2 regions of the Comamonas nitrativorans genome follow, and region 2 is predicted to be linked to the other one. Evidence: predicted binding sites of a transcription regulator. Region 2 holds the regulator's gene; the other holds the start of a gene.

Region 1 (4,414 bases), on a different contig from region 2:
CAGCCAGCCTTCCAGGCCGATGGTTTCCAGCGTCTGCATGTTGCGCTCGTAGATCATTTCGGCCTCGGGGTAGGCCTCGACGGCCTTGTCGATGCTGTCTTCGCGCAGCAGGTGCAGCGTGGGGTAGGGGGCGCGGTTGGTGCAGTTGGTCACGTCGTCCACCTCGGTGCCCTCGAACTGGAAGCGCGGGTGGAAGGAGGCGACTTGCAGGATGCCGCCCAGCTCCAGCTCGTCGATCATGGCGTCGGCCACTTCCAGGAAGTCGTTGAAGTCCAGAAAGTCCGCGAACGCTTGCGGCAGGATGAGCAGGGTGGTGTCGCGCTGCTCGGGGTTGGCTTCGGCCAGGGCTTCGAGTTCGCGGTGCAGGTCGAGGATGACGCCCTCGCCGTCCTGCGCCTGGCTGACGGCATAGTGAATCTGCCCCTTGGTGTGGACGCCTTTGGCGAAGGGGCACAGGTTCAGGCCGATGACGGCCTGCTCCAGCCAGCGCACGGTGTCGGCGATGACGATGTCCTCGGGGTAGGACGGTGCTTCGGAGCCGGGGGCGGGGGTGTTCATGGGCGGGGTTTCTCCAACAGAGGGGGAACGTATTGTCAGGCCAACAGCCTTTGCCCGGTCAGGCGCTGGTGTTCCCCGGCGGCGTAGCGGTCGGTCATGCCGGCGACGAAGTCGGCCACGGCCCGGGCGCGGGCGGTGGCATCCCCGGCCGCTGCGGCCTGCTGGGCACGCTGGGCAAAGCGCGGTTTCATGGCCTGGGGGTGTTCCAGGTAGTAGGCAAACAGCTCGCGCACCACTTGCTGCGCCGCCGTCATGGTCTGCATGACCTGCGGGTGGCGGTAGAGCTGGTGCAGCAAAAAGGTTTTCAGCGCCTGGCTGCCGTAGTGCATCTCGGCGCTGAAGGACACCAGCCGCTGGCCGCACTCGCGCACGTCCTGCACGCTGGCGACGCCTGCCGCAGCAATCCCCGCCTGGGTGGTGGCGATGACGTCGTAGACCTGGGCCGACAGCATCCGGCGGATGCTTTCGTACAGCAGTCGCCGCTGGGCATCGGGCGCGGCCAGCGCGGGGTGGTCGCGCAGCACCTGCCGGTAGTGCCGGGCGAACAGGGGGATGTCTTGCAACTGCTCCAGGGTGATGAGGCCGGAGCGCACGCCGTCGTCCACATCGTGGGCGTTGTAGGCGATGGCATCGGCCAGATTGGCCAGCTGGGCTTCCAGCGAGGGCTGCTGCTTCAACAGAAAACGCCGGCCCACGCCGCCCGGCTCCTGCTGCTCCAGCAACTGCGCGTTGGTTTGGGAGCAGTGCTTGAGGATGCCCTCGCGGGTTTCAAAGGTCAGGTTCAGGCCGTCGAAATCGGGGTAGCGTTCTTCCAGGCGATCGACCACGCGCAGGCTTTGCAGGTTGTGTTCGAAGCCGCCCCAGTCGCGCATGCAGTCGTTCAGCGCATCCTGGCCCGCATGGCCGAACGGGGTGTGGCCCAGGTCGTGCGCCAGGCAGATGGCTTCCACCAGGTCTTCGTTCAGCCCCAGCGGGCGGGCAATGCTGCGGCCCATCTGCGCCACTTCCAGCGAGTGCGTCAGGCGCGTGCGGAACAGGTCGCCCTCATGGTTCACGAACACCTGGGTTTTGTAGACCAGGCGGCGGAAGGCGCTGCTATGCACGATGCGGTCGCGGTCGCGCTGGTGGTCGTTGCGGGTGGGGGTGGGCGCTTCCGGGTAGCGGCGTCCGCGTGTGGCAGAGGGGTGGCAGGCCCAGGGGGCCAGCGGGGCGGGGGAGAGCGGGGGCAAATTGTGCAAGTCCAGCGGCATCGGCGGTGTATTCAGGGATTAACCGCTGACATGGTACAGCCGCGCCACCGATGCGGCGGCCCCGGGAGGCAGCTTGCTGCCGCCGTAGGTGTGGGTACTGCCCTGCTGGGGCACCAGGGCCTGCAACTGCTGGTTGCTGATGGCGCCGATCTTGACGATGTATTCCCGGATTTGCGCCAGCCGCTCGGAGATGCGCTGCATGTGCGTGACGGCCTGTGGCGTGAAGGCGCTGGCCTCGAAGCGCTGGGCCAGGCCGGCAAACGCCGTCATGCTGTCGCGCAGCTGTTCCATCGCCTGGGCGATGGCGTCGGGCGACGCCTCGGTAAGCATGGGGGTGATGAGGTCGAGCAGGCCGTCGATTTGGCCCAGGGCTTGTTCCAGTTGCATGGTCGGTCACTCAAAGCAAAGACAGCCGCAATAGTAAAGCCCCGCTGTCCTTGCACGCCCGCCGAAGGTCGGAAAGGCGGTGTGCAGGCCAGCGGGGCCAGGAATAGCGGGGGGCGATCAGGTGCGGGCAGCGGTGCCCAGGAACATGCCGGCATCGGCCAGCAGCTTGTCGGCGATGGCGCCGGCATTGACGCTGAAGCTGCCGTTGGCGATGGCTTCGCGCATGGCCTGGACTTTGGCCAGGTCGATGTCCGCCGAGGTCTTGCTGCCCTGGTCAAGCGAGCGTACCGATTTGGAGACGGTGACCGGCACCCCGGCCTGGGCGGTGCGACCGCTGGCCTGGACGGCTTCGGCGGCCGTACCGGTTTGTTTTTGCTGGGCGCTCTGGGCTGCGCCTTGCTGGAGCTTGCCTGCCAGCATTTCGACGTTGTTGTTGATTCCGACCTTCATGTTCTTTTCTCCGTAGAGCGTTTTATCGCTGATTTGCTAGTGGTATCGGCAGGGGGTGGGGGAACTTGAGCAGTTTCTTTGCAACGGGATGTGCCGCTTGGCGGCTACGGCCCGACTTCCACATCGCCCTGGGCATTGACCGTACCGGAGACGAGCTGCCCATTATCCATCCTGACCTTGACGGTTTCGCCCACGCCTGCGCCGGTGACGGCTTTTCCTGAGGAAGTGACGACAAACCCGGCCCCTCTGGACAGGAGTTTGACGGTTGCGCCCTTCTGGAAGACGGCGGCAGGCCGCACCATCGACTGGCGCAGCACCTGCCGCGCCATCAGGTTGCGGGTGGCGGTCTGGCCGATCCAGTCGCCGGGATTCACGAGGATGGGCGACAGGTCGGCCGCCCAATCGACCTCGGCCTGCACGGCGCTGCTGGCGTCCAGCGTTTCGCCGCTATTGACATTCGTGGCCAGTACCCAGCCCGGTCCCCAGGCCTGCACGGTGACGGGCAGGAACACGTTCCAGGGCCGGGCCCCTTGTTCGACGCAGCGCAGCCCGATGCGGGTGCGCCCCCACAGCTTGGAGCCGGCGGGCAGGTAGGCATCCACCTGGTTGCAGGGGGCCAGTTGCAGGCGGGGGTCGAGCTTGCCGACCTGGACCTCCAGGCGCAGCGGCAGGCTTTGCCCGCCGTCCTCCTGCGCGATGGCGTTCTGCACCCATTGCTCGCCCAGGGCATTGAGCGCGGGCAGGCTGTTTTGCGCCGCCGCGCCGCTGCACGCCGCCGCCCCCAGCAGTGCCAGTGCGAACGGGCGAAGCAGAGGATGGCTGGGGCGGCTGGGTTCAGGCATGGGGACAGGTGCGGGCAAAGGTCGTTCAAGCGCTTGGTTTGGGGCAACTGTAGTGCGCCTGCCGTGTGCCAAAGCCGGGAAAAACAGGGGCAAGGGCGTTTTCTTCGCGCTTTCGTCGGTGGGGTGAATTTCCATAATCGCTGCACGTCCAGGAGCCTGCCGGACAGTGGCTGGCTGTGCAGGACATTGCCTGAAAGGAAGAATCCCATGCTCAACAAAATCACCGGTAACCTGGATTTCCAAACCGACGCACTGGTGCTGCGTGCCGAGCGCCAGCGGATCATCTCCAGCAACATCGCCAACGCCGACACCCCTGGCTATGTGGCGCGGGATTTCGACTTTGCCAAGACCCTCAAGGCCGCCAGGCAAGGCCCCAACGCCTTGCAGGAGCAACTGCGGACCCTGAGCACTACCGATGCCAAGCACATTCCGGTGCCGACGGTCAGCTTTGGCCAGGACAAGGACAAGCGCCTGGGCTATTCCCTGGCGGCCCAGCCCGCGCTGGACAACAACACCGTGGATATGGACCGCGAGCGGGCCAACTTCGTCGACAACGCCGTGCGCTACGAGGCCACGCTGCGCTTTGTCAACGGCTCGTCGCGCACGCTGCTTTCGGCCATTACCGGCCAGTAAGCACGCCAGCAAGAATTTTTGGAGGTAAGCCACCATGTCAATGTTTTCTATTTTCAGTGTCTCGGGCAGTGCCTTGAGCGCCCAGTCCCAGCGGCTGAACGTGGTTGCGTCCAACCTGGCCAACGTCGATGCCGTGGCCGGGCCGGATGGCGAAACCTACAAGTCCCGCCAGGTGGTGTTCCAGACCGCGCCGATGGGCGAGGAGGGGGCCGCCGGCGTCAAGGTCGTGGGCATCAAGGAGGACAACACCCCTGGGCGCAAGGTGTATTCGCCCGAGCATCCGCTGGCCGACGA
Region 2 (4,414 bases):
CTACGTGCGCGAGCGCATGTTGCGTCGCCGCAGCGAGGGCATCCAGGCAACAGACTTGCCCGACGCGCAATTGCCCACTTTTGCCCGCAAGGCCCGCCAGGAAAGCTTGCAAGCGGCGGCGGCTCCTCAGCCCGTGCGCCAGAACCCCCTGCGAGCCATGACGACCGAGCAACCCCAGGCCAAAGCGCTGCAGGCGCTGCCTGCCGTCAGCCCGGGCATGTTGCACGAGCTGCAATCGGTCAAAAGCCTGATTGAAGAGCGCTTCAATACCTTGGCCTGGCTGGGGCAGACGCGGCAGAATCCCTTGCAGTCCAACCTGATTCTGAAGCTGATCCGCGCCGGTTTTTCCCCTGCCCTGGCCCGCACGCTGATCGAACGGGTACCGCAAAACAGCGGCCCGGCCGAAGCCCTGCGCTGGCTCATGCAGGTGCTGGAGCGCAATTTGCGCACCGACGCTGCTGCGTCCCCGATTTACGAAGTGGGCGGCGTCTTTGCGCTGATCGGCTCTACTGGCGTGGGCAAAACCACCACCGCCGCCAAGCTTGCAGCCCTGTGTGCCCAGAAGCATGGCCCGCAAAGCGTGGGCCTGATTACGCTGGACACTTACCGCGTTGGCGGCCATGAGCAACTGCGTGCCTATGGCCGGATGCTGGGCGTGGTCGCCCATCTGGCGCACGACAAGGCTGCATTGCAAGATTTGCTGGGCCTGCTCTCTGGCAAGAAGATGGTCATCATCGACACGACGGGCGTGGCTCCCCGCGACCCTCGCAAGGACGACATCCTGCAGGTGCTGGATCTCCCGGGCGTCCAGCAATTGCTGGTGACCAATGCCGGTTGCCATGGCGATACCCTGGATGAGTCGCTGGCCGCCTTCAAACATGGCAACTGCCGTCAGGCCATCCTTTCCAAGGTCGATGAGGCCGTCAAGCTTGGGCCTGCACTCGATGCCTTGATCCGCCATCAGATGGTGCTGCGGGGTGTCACTACGGGGCAACGGGTGCCAGAAGACTTTGAGCGTGCCGTGGCCAGCGAGTTGATTGCTACTTCGATGCGTACACACAGCAAATCGGCTTTTGATCCCAGCAGCCTGGATTTGGATTTTTTCTACGCAGATTCTCCATTGGGGGCCGCGACGGGAGGTTTCCATGCTTGAGAGCAGCTTGCACCAAGGCAGCAGCCTGCGCTGGTACACCCGTGGTTTGCGGGTTTTGAGCATCATTCCATCTGGGGAGGCAGAAGACTTGTCTGCCCTCTGGAGTGCCTGTGCCGTGCTGCAGGAGCAAGGTTATCCAGTGGTGATCCTGGATGGCCTGGAACAAGAAACAGACCAGGCACCTGGACTGCAGGACATCCTGCAAGGCCATGCCGATTGCGGCTCGACCGCATTGTCGGCAGATATTACGCGTCCCCATGCGATTGCCAGCTTGCCGGCCGCGCGGGGATTGGTGCAATTGGCACATTTGGGGCTGGCGAGCGGCCAGCGCCCGTTGAGTCTGCTGTATCGGCATTTGCGCAACCATGCGCTGGTCGTGCTGTTGGCCCCTGCGCCCTTGCTGGCACCGGTATTGCAGGGAATACAGCAAGCGCCCTGGGTGCTGGTGCCGGGGCGGCGCAGCAGTGTCGTTCCGTGCTACCGGGCGCTCAAGCATATGTTCATGCATACGGGGGTCATGCCGCAGTTGCTGGCCTTGCGTCCGGCCCATACCGGGCTCGACCCCTTGTTGAAATCGATCGCGCAGTGTGCGCATCATCATTTGCGTACCGAACCGCTGGCCCAGCAGGTCGATCCGGGCGATCCACGGGGATTGCAGCGCTGGGCGCTACAATGCTTAGAGCAAAGCCAGATCGTCGCCATGCCTGGGCAGGCGGCTGCGCCGCTCCCATTTTCTGCCCCTTCTCCCGCTTTATCTTCAGTGTGGAATCATTGAGTTGATGTACACCGTTCACGGACAGTTAAGTCTTGATGCTCTGATACGCCAGCACGCGCCGCTGGTGCGGCGTATTGCGCAGCACATGATGGCCAAACTGCCCCCCAGTGTCGAACTGGACGACTTGATTCAGGTGGGCATGATCGGTCTGGCCGATGCACTGTCGCGCTACGAGGCCAGCCAGGGCGTGCAATTCGAGACCTTTGCCAGCCAGCGCATCCGGGGTGCGATGCTCGATGAGTTGCGTGGCAATGACTGGATGAGTCGCAGTGCCCGCAAAGGTCAGAAAGATATCGAAGCAGCGATCCACCGTCTGGAGCAAATTTTGGGGCGACCTCCGAAGGAGTCTGAAATCGCCCAGGAAATGGCGCTGGAGCTGGCCGAGTACCAGGAATTGCTGGGAAGGGTACGTGGTACCCAGCTGATTTATCTGGAAGATATCGGGCAAGGTGGTGATGAGGGAGAAAGTTTTCTTGATCGCCATGTGGCCGACGCCGAGGCCGATCCTTTTGCCCAACTGCGTGATCACCGCTTGCGCCAGGCGTTGGTGCAGGCGATTGAAAACTTGCCCGAGCGTGAAAAGTACGTCATGTCCATGTATTACGAGCATGACATGAACCTCAAGGAAATCGCTGCCGTGCTGGACGTCACCGAGTCGCGGATCAGTCAGCTGCACAGCCAGGCGATTGCCCGATTGCGCACCAAGATGCGTTTGCATTGAAGCGTTCAAGTTTGCGGAAAACCTGCCGATAAAGGGCTAAGCCCGAGGTGCGCAGGTAGTTGGGGTCAAGAGGATTGGCTGGTGCTAGCGGCAGTTTTTAGGCTTTTGCTTCAAGACCAATAGCGCCACAATAGACATTAGTGCATGCATGGCCTGTGGTTCTGCATAGCGGTTTGAGGAGTATTCATCATGGCAATTTCATCCGCAGGTATTGGCAGCGGTCTGGATGTCGGCAAGATCGTCGAACAGATGGTTGCGGCCGAGAAAACACCGCTGAAAAAGCTGGAGGTGAAGGCCGAAGGCATCCAGACGCAGATCTCCACCTATGGCGAGATCAAGTCGCTGACCTCCAAGCTGGGCGATATCGTCTCCAAGCTGACGCGTGACAGTGCCTGGAACGGGGTGAACATCAGTTCCAGCAACAGCACCATTTCCGGCACCATGACCGGAATTGCCACGCCTGGCACGTACAACATCAAGGTCACGCAATTGGCACAGGCGCAAACGACTGTCGTTGGTGGCGCTGATGCTGCCGCTCTGGCCAAGGATGAAACCATGGGGGCCAGTGGCAAGATCACATTGAAGATGGGCGATCAGGTCAAGGAACTGAGTATTTCCAGTTCCGATACGCTGACCAAGATCGCTGCCAAGGTGAACGAGACGGGGATGGGCATTCAGGCTTCGGTGGTGACCGATGTAGACGGCAAGGAGCGCCTGATGCTGCGCTCCAAGGAGACCGGTACTGACAAAAGATTCGCCGTCGATATTGATTCCGCCCTGAACAAACTGGAGCAGACCGAGGCCCAGGAGGCGCGGAACGCCAAGGTGGAACTCAATGGCGTGGCGGTGGAATCCAACAGCAACACCTTTTCGGCAACCATTCCTGGCATGTCTTTCACCGTGTCCGAAGTGACCACAAACACCGCTACTCTGGCGGTGAAGGCCGATACCGAGGCCATGAAAAAGAACATTCAGGAGTTTGTCGACGCCTATAACGAACTCAACGACCTGTTGGGTAAATCCACCAAGTACACTGAAGAAACCAAGATGGCTGGTGCGCTCCAGGGGGATAGCGCCACGGTGAGCTTGCAGAACTCGCTGCGTATGCTGCCCCAGGGGATTTCAGGCAGCAAGGATGGCCTGACTCGCCTGGCCGATATCGGCATCCAGATGCAGGAGGGCGGCAAGCTCAGCATGGACACCAGCAAGCTGGATAAAGCGCTGACCAATCTGGACGGTTTGAAAGGTCTGTTTGCCAACAAGGCCGACAGTCTGGGGCAGGGCGGCGGGATTGCCGTGAACTTCAAGAACTTTACCGACAAGCTGCTGTCGTTTGACGGGACGCTGAACACGAAGACCGACTCGCTGGAGCGCACGCTCAAGAGCAACACTGCCGAGCAGGACAAGGTCAATAAACGCGCCGAAGCGCTGGAGACACGGTTGTATGCGCAGTACTCGGCGCTGGACGTGAAAATGTCTTCGCTGAATGCGTTGAATTCCTATGTCTCGCAAATGGTGACTACGTGGAATAACTCGAAGAGCTAATACCCCCATTCAGGTCGGCACCGCGCTTGTACTTTTTACGATTGCCAAGGATTCGCATGTTTTCTTCTCCAGGATTCAACAGGGCCAATGCCTACCGCCAGGTAGGTGCGCATTCGGGGGTGGAAAGCGCCTCGCCCCATGCCTTGATACAAATGTTGTTCGATGGCCTGTTTCAAAGCCTGAATGCTGCTCGCGGTGCGATACAGCGTGGCGAGGTGGA

The links. The regulator FliA, encoded in region 2, starts transcription of late flagellar genes. The targets are predictions, from matches to a motif close to CTAAAGTTTNNNNNNNNNNNGCCGNTA.
Region 1: the regulator FliA is predicted to act here: its motif matches at 2,689-2,715, upstream of flgM (flagellar biosynthesis anti-sigma factor FlgM).

What each region holds. Positions count from the first base shown of each region.
Region 1 covers NZ_JBHSEW010000005.1:135,260-139,673, forward strand. The annotation lists gene ACFO3A_RS07150 (DUF1415 domain-containing protein) at 1-558, opposite strand, end outside; gene ACFO3A_RS07155 (deoxyguanosinetriphosphate triphosphohydrolase) at 594-1,796, opposite strand; gene ACFO3A_RS07160 (hypothetical protein) at 1,827-2,195, opposite strand; gene flgM (flagellar biosynthesis anti-sigma factor FlgM) at 2,313-2,645, opposite strand; gene flgA (flagellar basal body P-ring formation chaperone FlgA) at 2,750-3,487, opposite strand; gene flgB (flagellar basal body rod protein FlgB) at 3,695-4,120, shown strand; gene flgC (flagellar basal body rod protein FlgC) at 4,155-4,414, shown strand, end outside.
Region 2 covers NZ_JBHSEW010000006.1:149,254-153,667, forward strand. The annotation lists gene flhF (flagellar biosynthesis protein FlhF) at 1-1,153, shown strand, start outside; gene ACFO3A_RS08465 (hypothetical protein) at 1,146-1,928, shown strand; gene ACFO3A_RS08470 (RNA polymerase sigma factor FliA) at 1,933-2,649, shown strand; gene fliD (flagellar filament capping protein FliD) at 2,839-4,194, shown strand; gene fliS (flagellar export chaperone FliS) at 4,251-4,414, shown strand, end outside.